Regions from separate parts of the Micromonospora sp. LH3U1 genome, predicted to be linked through region 1. Evidence: riboswitches for the same ligand, from Rfam matches in the RefSeq annotation. Region 1 holds a riboswitch; each other region holds the start of a gene.
The links. Region 1 has a riboswitch for cyclic di-AMP ahead of PCA76_RS25085 (coiled-coil domain-containing protein). Riboswitches for the same ligand answer to the same signal wherever they lie in the genome.

Region 1 (3,251 bases):
GGGGCACAGCGACCCGGCTAGCGTCCGCGTATGACCCCCTCGCCGACGCCTCACCCATTGACCCCGCCCGACGATCCCGAAGGGATACCCCTTGTGAGACCGGGGGATGGCCGTCCCGCCCCCGTCTCCTATCGAGCTGCGTACGTGTTGGCGGGCCTGGCGACGTTGTGTTGGGTGAGCGCGGCATACGGCGGCTTGCTGATCTTTCGTGGCCGCGACATGGTCGAGGGCCTGCTGAGCTTCCTCGGACTTCTCTGGCTCGCCGCGTTCGAGATATTCGCGTTGCTCTTCACCATCACTACGGCCTTCGAGCTGCGTGGGCGCAACTCTCCTCGGGCGGCTGTGGTGGCCGGTCTGGTCGCGGTCGCCGGGGTTGTCGTGACGATCGTGTTCCTGCTGTGGGTCTCCACAACGTGATGCCGGTGAGTCATCCTGCTGACTCACCGGCAGCACGCGGGTGGGGTCAGTAGACCGACAGGTGCACGTGGTTGGTGTGGTCGGTGGACGGGGTGCCGCCCGCCCCGCTGTACGACTTCCACCCGCTGCTGGGCAGCCAGATCTGCCGGTACCAGATCACGTACAGCACGGCGAGCCGGTCGGCGTTGCGGATGAAGTACGCGGCCAGGTTGTTGCCGTACGTCTTGTCGCCGCCGGTGGCGTTCCCGCCGAAGCCGCTCTTCTGCGCCGCGAAGTCGCAGGCCCGGCCCTTCGGGTGTTCGCCGGAGCCGCTGGGGCGGTGGCAGGAGACGTACCGGGTGAACCCGGCGGCCTTGGCCTGGTTGAGCGCGTGCAGGGTGCGCGGGGTGACGCAGCCGCTGGCCGGCGTGGGGTCGTTGATGCTGCACGACTCCGACGGCCAGGAGCCGTCGGAGTTGCGCGGGGCCGCCGTCGCGTTGGCGGCGGAGGTGCCCCGGTTGGAGCCGGTGTCGGTGGTGGTCTGCGGCTTGGGTGTGGTGGCCACGGTCAGTGCCCGCTCGGCCTGCTCCTTGCGCTTGGCCATCACCGTGACCTGCTTGCGCTGTTCGTTGATCTCGCCGTCCAGGGCGACCCGGGTGCGGTTGGACTGGTCCTTCGTGGCGAGCAGATCACGCAGCACCCGGTCCTCGTTGGCGGCCACCGCGTCCAGGGCGGCGGCCCGGTCCATGAAGCCCTCCGGGGTGTTGCTGTTGAGCAGCGCCGACATCGCGCCGAGACGGCCGGTGCGGTACGCCACGTCGGCGATCTCGCCCACCTTGCCGTTGCGCTGGGCGAGCTCGACCTCGATGGTCTTCAGTTGGGTGGCGAGCTGCTGCTGCCGCTGCACGGAGGTGTCCAGGGCGCGCTTCGCGTCCAGATAGCCCTTGCTGGCCGCATCGAGTTGGGCTCGCAGCGCCGGGGTGCCGCCCTCTTCGTCCGAGTCGGGTGCGGCGGCCCGCAGGCCGGTCGGGGGAGCGGCCGAGGCGGTGCCGGCCGGGAGCGCGACGCCGAGGGCGAACATCGCGACGATCAGGGCCGCCAGGCGGGCGGCGGGTGGTCGTGCTGGTGCCACTGCGCATGTCCTTCCGTTAGCCGCCGACCGGGTTAGCTGACGGGTTCGGGACGGAAGATCCCTACCGCTGACGCGGATGCACCCCAGGAACATGGTTCCCCGGTTCGCCCTCTCGGGTGATTAGGCGGCGACCGCCACCGGCGCCGGGAGGCGCCGCCTGGTGGAGGCCGGGACCGAGCCTACCGTTGCCGGTGGGGCCGCTGCAGCCAATGTGACGGACGGTGCGTGCGTCGTCACGATGAATTACTGCTACCACTCGATCGAGCCGCAGGCGCCGGAGGCCGCGCCGGGCTCGATCTGCAACGTCGCGTGCTCGATCCGGAAGTCGTCGTGCAAGGCCGTACGCGCCGCGGTGAGCACCGCGCCGACCTCCGCGCCGGGTGCCATGGTCAGGTGTGCGGAGGCCACGTCCATGCCCGAGGTGAGCGTCCACACGTGCAGGTCGTGCACCTCGACGACACCGGGGACCGCGGCCAACCGGTCGTGTACGGCGGTCACCTGAAGATGCTCCGGTGCGGCCTGCACCAGGATGCGGACGGCGGCACGTGCCAGCCGCCAGGTACGCGGCAGGATGAACGCGCCGATGGCGACCGCGACAAGTGGGTCGGCCCACCACCAGTCGGTGATGGTGATGAGAAGCGCCGCGCCGATGACGCCGAGCGAGCCGAGCAGGTCGCCGAGCACCTCCAGGTAGGCGCCTTGGAGGTTGATGCTCTCCCGGGCTCCGGCGCGGAGCAGGGCGAAGGCGACGACGTTCGCGAGCAGACCGAGCACGGCCACCACGAGCATCGGGCCGGCGATGACCTCGTGCGGGTCGCCGAAGCGGCGGATCGCCTCGATCACCACGTAGACCGCGACGCCGGAGAGCAGGACGGCGTTGGCCAGCGCGGCGAGCACCTCGAGTCGGTAGAGCCCGAAGGTGCGCTGCGGGTCGGTGGTGGCCCGCCGTGTCGCGGTGATCGCGGCGAGCGCCATCCCGATGCCGAGCACGTCGGTGAACATGTGCCCGGCGTCGGAGAGCAGGGCGAGTGAGCCGGTGTGCAGCGCGGCGACCGCCTCGACCACCATCAGGGCGGCGAGCAGCCCGAAAGCCGCCCAGAGTCGGCCCCGGTGCTGGTGTGCGGCATTGGCGACCGACGCATGGTGGTGGTCATGACCTGCGCCCACGAGGTCCACCTTCCGCCGCCAGTCGGGACACGGTCAAATGTATGCTCACATCGCTATGTATGCAAGTGTGGGGTCGACCGCTCCCGACCAGGCCATCTGGCGCGGATCAGCCGATCGGGTCGATGGTGGTGAGTCGCTGAGTGGCCCGGGAGAGCGCCACGTACAGGGTGCGCACCCCGGCGCCCGGATCCGCCCGGATCTCGCTCGGGGCGACCAGCACCACCCCGTCGTACTCCATGCCCTTGGCCTCCAGGCTGGTCACCACCTGCAGCCTCGATGCGCCGAGCGCGTCGAGCCAACCGGCGACCTCGTCGCGGCGGGGGACCGGCGTGATCACCCCGACGGTGCCCTCCACCTCGGTCAGCAGGCCGGCGGCCGCCTCCACGGTCGCGGTCTCCAACCCCGTCGCGGGCACCACCAGCTCGACCGGATCGACCCCGGTGGAGCGGACGGCGCTCGGCAGCGGCAGGTCAGGGTAGATCCGGCGGATCTCCGCCGCCGCCACCGCGAAGATCTCCGACGAGTTGCGGTAGTTGGTGGTGAGCGTGAAATCGTG
Region 2 (3,251 bases), 1.7 Mb from region 1:
TTCCAGCCCGATCGACTTGGCGTTGACGTACCAGTTTCCGGCGTGCCAGCCGACGTCCTTGGTCTTCACGTGCTGGGCGATGTGCCCGTCCACCGAGCGCAGCGAGTAGTGCCAGCTCACGTAGGTCGGGTCCTGGACGAGTTTCAGGGTGGTCGCCCAACTCGCCTCGGTGTCGTGGATGACGATGTACTCGATCTTCTGCCGCGCGGGCCGGTCGGAGAGGTCGTGGTTGCCGTAGTCCCCGTCGCCGAACGCCTCGTAGGGGGCGGGGATCCACTCACAGGAGATGGTGCGAGGGCACTCCAGTCCGTCCGGGCGGGCCAGACGGCGCAGGCCCAGCCGGTCCAGCCAGGAACGCTCCGGCTGTACCGCGCGGGCCGGCAGCGTGATCCGCTGGCCGTCGTCGGTCACCCGGGACTCGCCGGCGCTGATCGTGGTGAAGACCTCGTCGGCGAAGGCCGCTGCGGCATCGGCGCTGTCCGCGCCGGCGTAGTGGGCCACCGCGCCATACCAGGCGGCCGGGTCGGTGCCGGCGCCAACCGGAGCGCCCAACTCCCGCTGGTACGCGGCGAGCAGCGCCGCCCCGCCCCGGATGTTGACGTACGCGTCGGTGCGCAGCGCCTCGGGTGCCGCGCCGGTCAGCGCGGCGGCGGCGTCCACGGTTTGCAACGCGGCGGTGGGCGGCGCGGGGTCTTCGGCCTGCCGAGGCGCGGGCGCCAGGGCGGGTCGGGAGTCGTCGCCACGCGGGTCCTCGGCGGCGGTGTCGTGGTGGCCGCGCTCAGGCAGGGCGACCACGTGGCGGGCGTCGGTCAGGTGCATCGGGCCGTAGCCGCCGCTGGTGCTCGGTGTGCCGGCGTTGCTGTCCCAGCGGGACTCCAGGTAGGAGACGCCGAGCAGCACACCGGTCGGCACGCCGTACTCCGCTGCCGCCGCGGCGTACTGCTGCTGGCGGTCGGCGGTGGGTGCGGCGGCGGCAGCGCCGGCGGGTAGCGGTACCGCGGTCGCTGCGGCGACCACGGCGGCGGTGAGCAGTGCACGCCGCCGGAGGGACAGGGTTGGACGGTGCATCGAACCCCCTAAATTTCACGGATGAAGGTGAGGTCACCTTCGCGCCGCCCGGGAGTCTGCGTCAATAGCTTTCCATGTCTCGACGCGTTACGAAAGAAATCTTCGCGTACAGCCTGTGACGCTCCCTGATCGGTACGGAGTGTCACGGCCGCACGGGTTGCGGATCGGTAACAGGCGTCTCTACTCTGGTCATTCGTCGGCCCGATATCAGTTCCGCCCAGCCCGGGCGGTAACGGACCGACACCGCCGAGTCGTTTCCGAGCGAACCGGGGACCCAGGTCCCTCGGGGTGAATCCGCAGCCACTGCGGTAGGGCGCCGACTTCCCGCCCGAACCCGTCAGCTAACCCGGTAGGCGGTCAGGAAGAAGGAGTACGGAACCCGGTGGCACTCCATGCCCCGCGGCCGTCGTACGAGCGGCCGGCAGCAGCCGGCCCGACGTCGATCACGCCGCGCTCACGCTGGTCCCGCTTCACCACCGCTGTCGCCGCGCTGGCCGGCGTCGCCGTCGTCCTGACGGGCAGCGCCACGGCGGCCCACGCCGACCCGTCCGTCGCCGAGATCGAGCGCCAGATCGACGCCGACTGGAACAAGCTCGAACCAGTCATCGAACGGCACAACGCCACCCGCGCCGACCTCGCCGCCAAGCGCAAGCAGGCGGACGCGCTGGCCGCACGCATCGGCCCGCTGGAGCGTCAGGTCGACGCCGCGATGAACAAGGTCAGCGCGCTGGCCGTGCGCGCGTACAAGGGCGAGAACGTTTTGACCGTCAACGCGGTGCTGGGCAGCCGGTCACCCAGCGAGGCGGTTAGCCAGCTCGAGATGCTCGACCGGTTCGCGCACAACCAGCAGCAGGACGTACGGCAGGTGGCCGACCTCCGCGATGAGCTGGCCAAGCAGAAGGCGCCGCTGGACGAGATGGTGGCCCAGCTGACCCTCACCGAGGCCCAGTTGGCGGCAAAGAAGAAGCAGATCAACGAGGAAATCGACCGGCTGCAGAAGCTGCGCATCAAGGTGTACGGCAACGGTGGCGGCGGTTCGCTGCGCCCGGCTCCCTGCCCCGGCAGCTATCCCGGTGGCGCTGCGGGCACGGCGGTCAAGTTCGCCTGCGCGCAGATCGGCAAGCCCTACGTCTGGGGTGCCGAGGGCCCGAACTCGTACGACTGCTCCGGGCTGATGCTGGCCGCCTGGGCGAAGGCCGGTGTGTCTCTGCCGCACAACGCCGCCGCGCAGAGCCGCGTCACCAAGAACGTCAGCAAGGCCGACCTGCGCCCCGGCGACCTGGTCTTCTACTACAGCGACATCCACCACGTCGGCATGTACGTCGGCAATGGCTGGGTGGTGCACGCCTCGCAGGCCGGTCAACCGGTCAAGATGAAGAAGGTCGACGACGGCCCGATCCACAGCTACGGCCGCCCAGGCTGATCAAGGGTGACCGAAGGGCCCGTCGCGATTCCTCGCGGCGGGCCCTCGTCGTCTGTCTGTCGTACCGCTCAGCGGGTGGGCCAGGTGCGCCAGTGCTGCCAGGCGCGGCTCGGCGTCGGCCCTCGCTGGCCCTGGTAGCGCGATCCGTAGACCACCGAGCCGTACGGGTGCTCGGCCGGCGAGGAGAGCCGGAAGATGCAGAGCTGCCCGATCTTCATGCCGGGCCAGAGGGTGATCGGCAGGTTCGCCACGTTCGAGAGCTCCAGCGTGACGTGACCGGAGAAGCCCGGGTCGATGAAGCCGGCGGTGGAGTGCGTGAGCAGACCGAGCCGGCCCAGTGAGCTCTTCCCTTCGAGCCGGCCGGCGAGCTGGTCGCCCAGCGAGATGACCTCCAGCGTCGAGGCGAGCACGAACTCCCCCGGGTGCAGCACGAACGGCTCACCGTCGGGCACCTCGACCACCGAGGTCAGGTCGTCCTGCTGCATGGCCGGGTCGATGTGTGTGTAGAGGTGGTTGTTGAACACCCGGAACAGCCGGTCGAGTCGCACGTCGATGCTGGACGGTTGGACCAGGGTGGGCTCGAACGGCTCCAGGCCCAGCGTGCCGGCCTTGATCTCGGAGACCAGGTCGCGGTCGGAGAGCAGCATCGGACCACCATAGCGGCGGCACCCAAAGCCGTAGGATTCGGTGGCCGGTGACCAGCGCGTCGAGGTCGCCGCTCGTACATTTGTTCGATAGAATGCCCGCATGGCTTCCTGGT
Region 3 (3,251 bases), 2.3 Mb from region 1:
CCGGGATCCGGGCGTCGAGATGCCGCTGTTGCCGGATTGACCGGTATGCGTGCCGTGTTCGGACGTCGGAGCTGCGACCGGAGACACATCACAGCAGGCCGGCGGTTTAGCCTGCGGCTGACGGGTGACCCTTGGGGGGTACAGCCTGCCAAGGGGGGGACCCACCATGTCCGACGACGACACCAGCAACCGACCGAGCCGCAGCGCCGAGCGCCCGCACGACGTGACCGACCCGCTGCTCTGGCAGTTGGCGATCGACGTGCTGAGCGCCCACGAGCCGGACGACGAGGGGCACTGCCGCAACCTCCAGTGCGCCGGGCAGTCCTGGCCGTGCGCGGCCCGCAACGGCGCCGAGCAGTCGCTGCGACTGGCCCGCAGCACGCCCGCCTCGGTCGACACGACCATCGACGGCGACGACAGTGACGGGGTCGGGACGGGCCGGCCCGGGGAGAGCGCGGCACCGGCGCCCCGCTGGGGCTGGAACGCCGGCCCGGTGGCGTCACAGCGAGAGTCGAAGGCGTCCGCCTCCGCTGCGTGACGGCGGTCCGTCGGGGGCACGGACAGTCGGGCTGATCAGCACCCCACACGCGAACGCTCGGCCGGTTCACCGGCCGAGCGTTCGCGTGTCATCCGTCAGAGGCTGAGCCGCTGACCCGGGAAGATCAGACCCGGGTTGGTGCCGATCAGCTGCCGGTTGCGCTCGTACAGGGCCTGCCAGCCGCCGACCTGCCGGTGGCTGTCTGCGATCTCCGACAGGGTGTCGCCAGGCTTGACCACGTACGTCTCGCCACCCGCCGCGGGCGCGGTGCGCTCGTGGTTGCGGGTCGCCGGCTGCTCGCCGCGCGACGAACGTTCCTTCGGCGTGGTGGCCTTCGCGGTGGACTTCGACGACTTCGTCGAGGACTTCGTGGCGGAGCCGCCCGACGAGCCGCCCTTCTTGCCGCAGGTCGGCCAGGCGCCGATGCCCTGCCCGTCGAGCACCTTCTCGGCGATGGCGATCTGCTCGCCACGGCTGGCCAGGTCGGCGCGGGCGGCGTACTTCTTGCCGCCGTAACCAGCCCAGGTGCCCTGCGAGAACTGCAACCCGCCGTAGTAGCCGTTACCAGTATTGATCTTCCAGTTGCCGCCGGACTCGCACCTGGCGACCGCGTCCCAGTTGACGCCGGCCTGCGCCGGCGCGGCCGGGCCGAAGAGGGCGACGGCGCCGGTGACCGCACCGACGGCCAGGGTGCCGACGGCGATGCGGCGGGTGGTGACCCGTCGGTGACGGGGCGTGTGAACAGACGTCATGTGTGCTTCCTCCACGCCGGCGAGGTGAGCTGTCGGGTTCGGGCCGAGGAGCCCGGCCGCGCGGTGGCGGCTTCACCCCGAGGTGACGTGCACCGAGGAACATTGGGTCCCCCGCTCCTGCCCGGGTTATTGGTATCCGACGACCGGGGGCAGGATTTGGCGTTGCCGGTCGTGGTGTCCGCAGTGGCGAACCCGACCGACGTTAGGCACGGCCGGCGACGATCGCCCAACCCCTGTGAAGTTCTTCACCGGGCTACGCGGGGCGTGACCCGCAGCGGTTGCGAGCGAGTGGACACTGTGCAGTGACCACCGTGGACCGTTGCGGATCAGACGTCGTAACGGAGCCAGGCCACGATGCGGCGCAGCAGCTCGACGTGCCCCTGCGACTCGTACGACCGGACGCCGTGCCCGAGCGCGCTGTAGACGATCCGGCTGGTCCCGATGGTGCGCGCCCAGACGAGTGGGTGGGTGTCACCGCCCTCGTCGTGGACGTAGAGGGGCTCGATCTGGGCGCCGTCGACCAGCTCCAGGTCGGTGTAGCGCTCGTCGTGGACCTCGATGTCACCGAGACCGGTAGTGATCGGATGCTCGACACCGGTGCGCCGGACGAGACTCGGGCCGATCGGCGGATGGAAGGTCCGGCCGTGGTCCCAGGCGGCGCCGAGGGCGGAACGCCAGCTCGCCAGCTGAGGGAACGCGATCGTGGCGCTGTGGGTGGCGAGCAGGCTGCCGCCACGGGCCAGGAAGCGGTCGAGGATGCGGGCGAAGGCCTCGTCCTCGGGGATCGGGGTGGAACGGTCCGCGCTCGCGTTCACCACCAGCAGGCGGGCGCCGTCGAGTGCCGCCTCGAGTTGGTCGACGGAGGTCACGATCGCGACCTGGTCCTCGTCGCCGAGCAGGCTGGCGATCGTGGCGCTGGTCTCGGCCAACTGGTGCCAGGGGTCGGCGTGCGGACCATCCCCGCTGAAGATCACAGTGTCGACAGGCATGGCCGTGCTCCGCTCAGCATTTGGATAGTTTTCGAAATCACGAATTGAAAGCTAGCATGGCGTCCATGAGAGCCCTGCATCATCCCGATCTCGCCTCGGTCGACCTGGCCACGTTGCTCGGCGCCCTCGCCGACCCGGTGCGCCTGAGCGTCGTACGGCAGTTGGCGCAGGCCGGTGGTGTCGTCTGCGGAAAGTTCGACGCGTTGTCCGAGGTGAGCATCTCCACGCTCTCGCACCACCTGAAGGTGCTGCGGGCCGCCGGCGTCCTGCGCGTCACACCGAACGGCAGTTTCCGTCGCCACGAACTGCGTGCCGACGAGATCAATGACCGTTTTCCCGGGCTCCTCCCCGGGATCATCGCCAACCTCGACCTGCCCGAGCGAGTGGGAGTGCCCGCATGACCGACGCCGGACCGACCGGGCAGATCGCGCCGAACACGCTGGGCCTGTCCGCCGACGAGGTCCTGAGCACGACCCGCGCCGTCCGCAAGCGTCTCGACCTGCGACGCCCGGTCCCCCGTGCCGTGATCGAGGACTGCCTCAGCATCGCGCTTCAGGCACCCAGCGGCCGCAACAGGCAGCGCTGGGACTTCGTCTTCGTCGAGGACCAGGAGACCCGGGCTGCCGTCGCCCGACTGTGGCGCCTCGGTCTGATGGCGCCACCACCGGCATCGGGCGGCACCGGGCCGGCCTTCAGCCGGATGAACTTCGCCTCCGAGCAGTGGGGCAGGATCGCGGGCAGCCTGCAGCACCTCGCGGACCACCTGCACGAGGTCCCGTTGCTGCTCATCCCCTGCCTGCGCGTCGAGTCACGCGCCGAGTTGGACAGCGTCCGGGGACAGGCGGGGGCCTGGGGTTCCGTCATCCCGGCGTTCTGGAGCTTCATGCTGGCCGCCCGCGAACGCGGGCTGGGCACCGCGTGGACCACGAGCCATCTCAGCTATGAGCGGGAGATGGCCGAGTTGCTCGGCAT

Region 2: it holds a riboswitch for cyclic di-AMP, as region 1 does, so the genes downstream of both, PCA76_RS00440 (C40 family peptidase) here and PCA76_RS25085 (coiled-coil domain-containing protein) in region 1, are expected to answer to the same signal.
Region 3: it holds a riboswitch for cyclic di-AMP, as region 1 does, so the genes downstream of both, PCA76_RS14610 (LysM peptidoglycan-binding domain-containing protein) here and PCA76_RS25085 (coiled-coil domain-containing protein) in region 1, are expected to answer to the same signal.

The regions. Positions count from the first base shown of each region.
Region 1 is NZ_CP116936.1:5,493,508-5,496,758, reverse strand. It holds gene PCA76_RS25090 (hypothetical protein) at 175-417, shown strand; gene PCA76_RS25085 (coiled-coil domain-containing protein) at 464-1,528, opposite strand; cyclic di-AMP (ydaO/yuaA leader) riboswitch at 1,534-1,665, opposite strand; gene PCA76_RS25080 (cation diffusion facilitator family transporter) at 1,778-2,695, opposite strand; gene PCA76_RS25075 (HelD family protein) at 2,802-3,251, opposite strand, start outside.
Region 2 is NZ_CP116936.1:93,017-96,267, forward strand. It holds gene PCA76_RS00435 (N-acetylmuramoyl-L-alanine amidase) at 1-1,068, opposite strand, end outside; cyclic di-AMP (ydaO/yuaA leader) riboswitch at 1,303-1,438, shown strand; gene PCA76_RS00440 (C40 family peptidase) at 1,451-2,491, shown strand; gene dcd (dCTP deaminase) at 2,560-3,138, opposite strand; gene PCA76_RS00450 (pyridoxamine 5'-phosphate oxidase family protein) at 3,239-3,251, shown strand, end outside.
Region 3 is NZ_CP116936.1:3,240,425-3,243,675, reverse strand. It holds gene dinB (DNA polymerase IV) at 1-40, shown strand, start outside; gene PCA76_RS14615 (hypothetical protein) at 167-538, shown strand; gene PCA76_RS14610 (LysM peptidoglycan-binding domain-containing protein) at 634-1,290, opposite strand; cyclic di-AMP (ydaO/yuaA leader) riboswitch at 1,291-1,462, opposite strand; gene PCA76_RS14605 (ThuA domain-containing protein) at 1,617-2,279, opposite strand; gene PCA76_RS14600 (ArsR/SmtB family transcription factor) at 2,345-2,680, shown strand; gene PCA76_RS14595 (nitroreductase family protein) at 2,677-3,251, shown strand, end outside.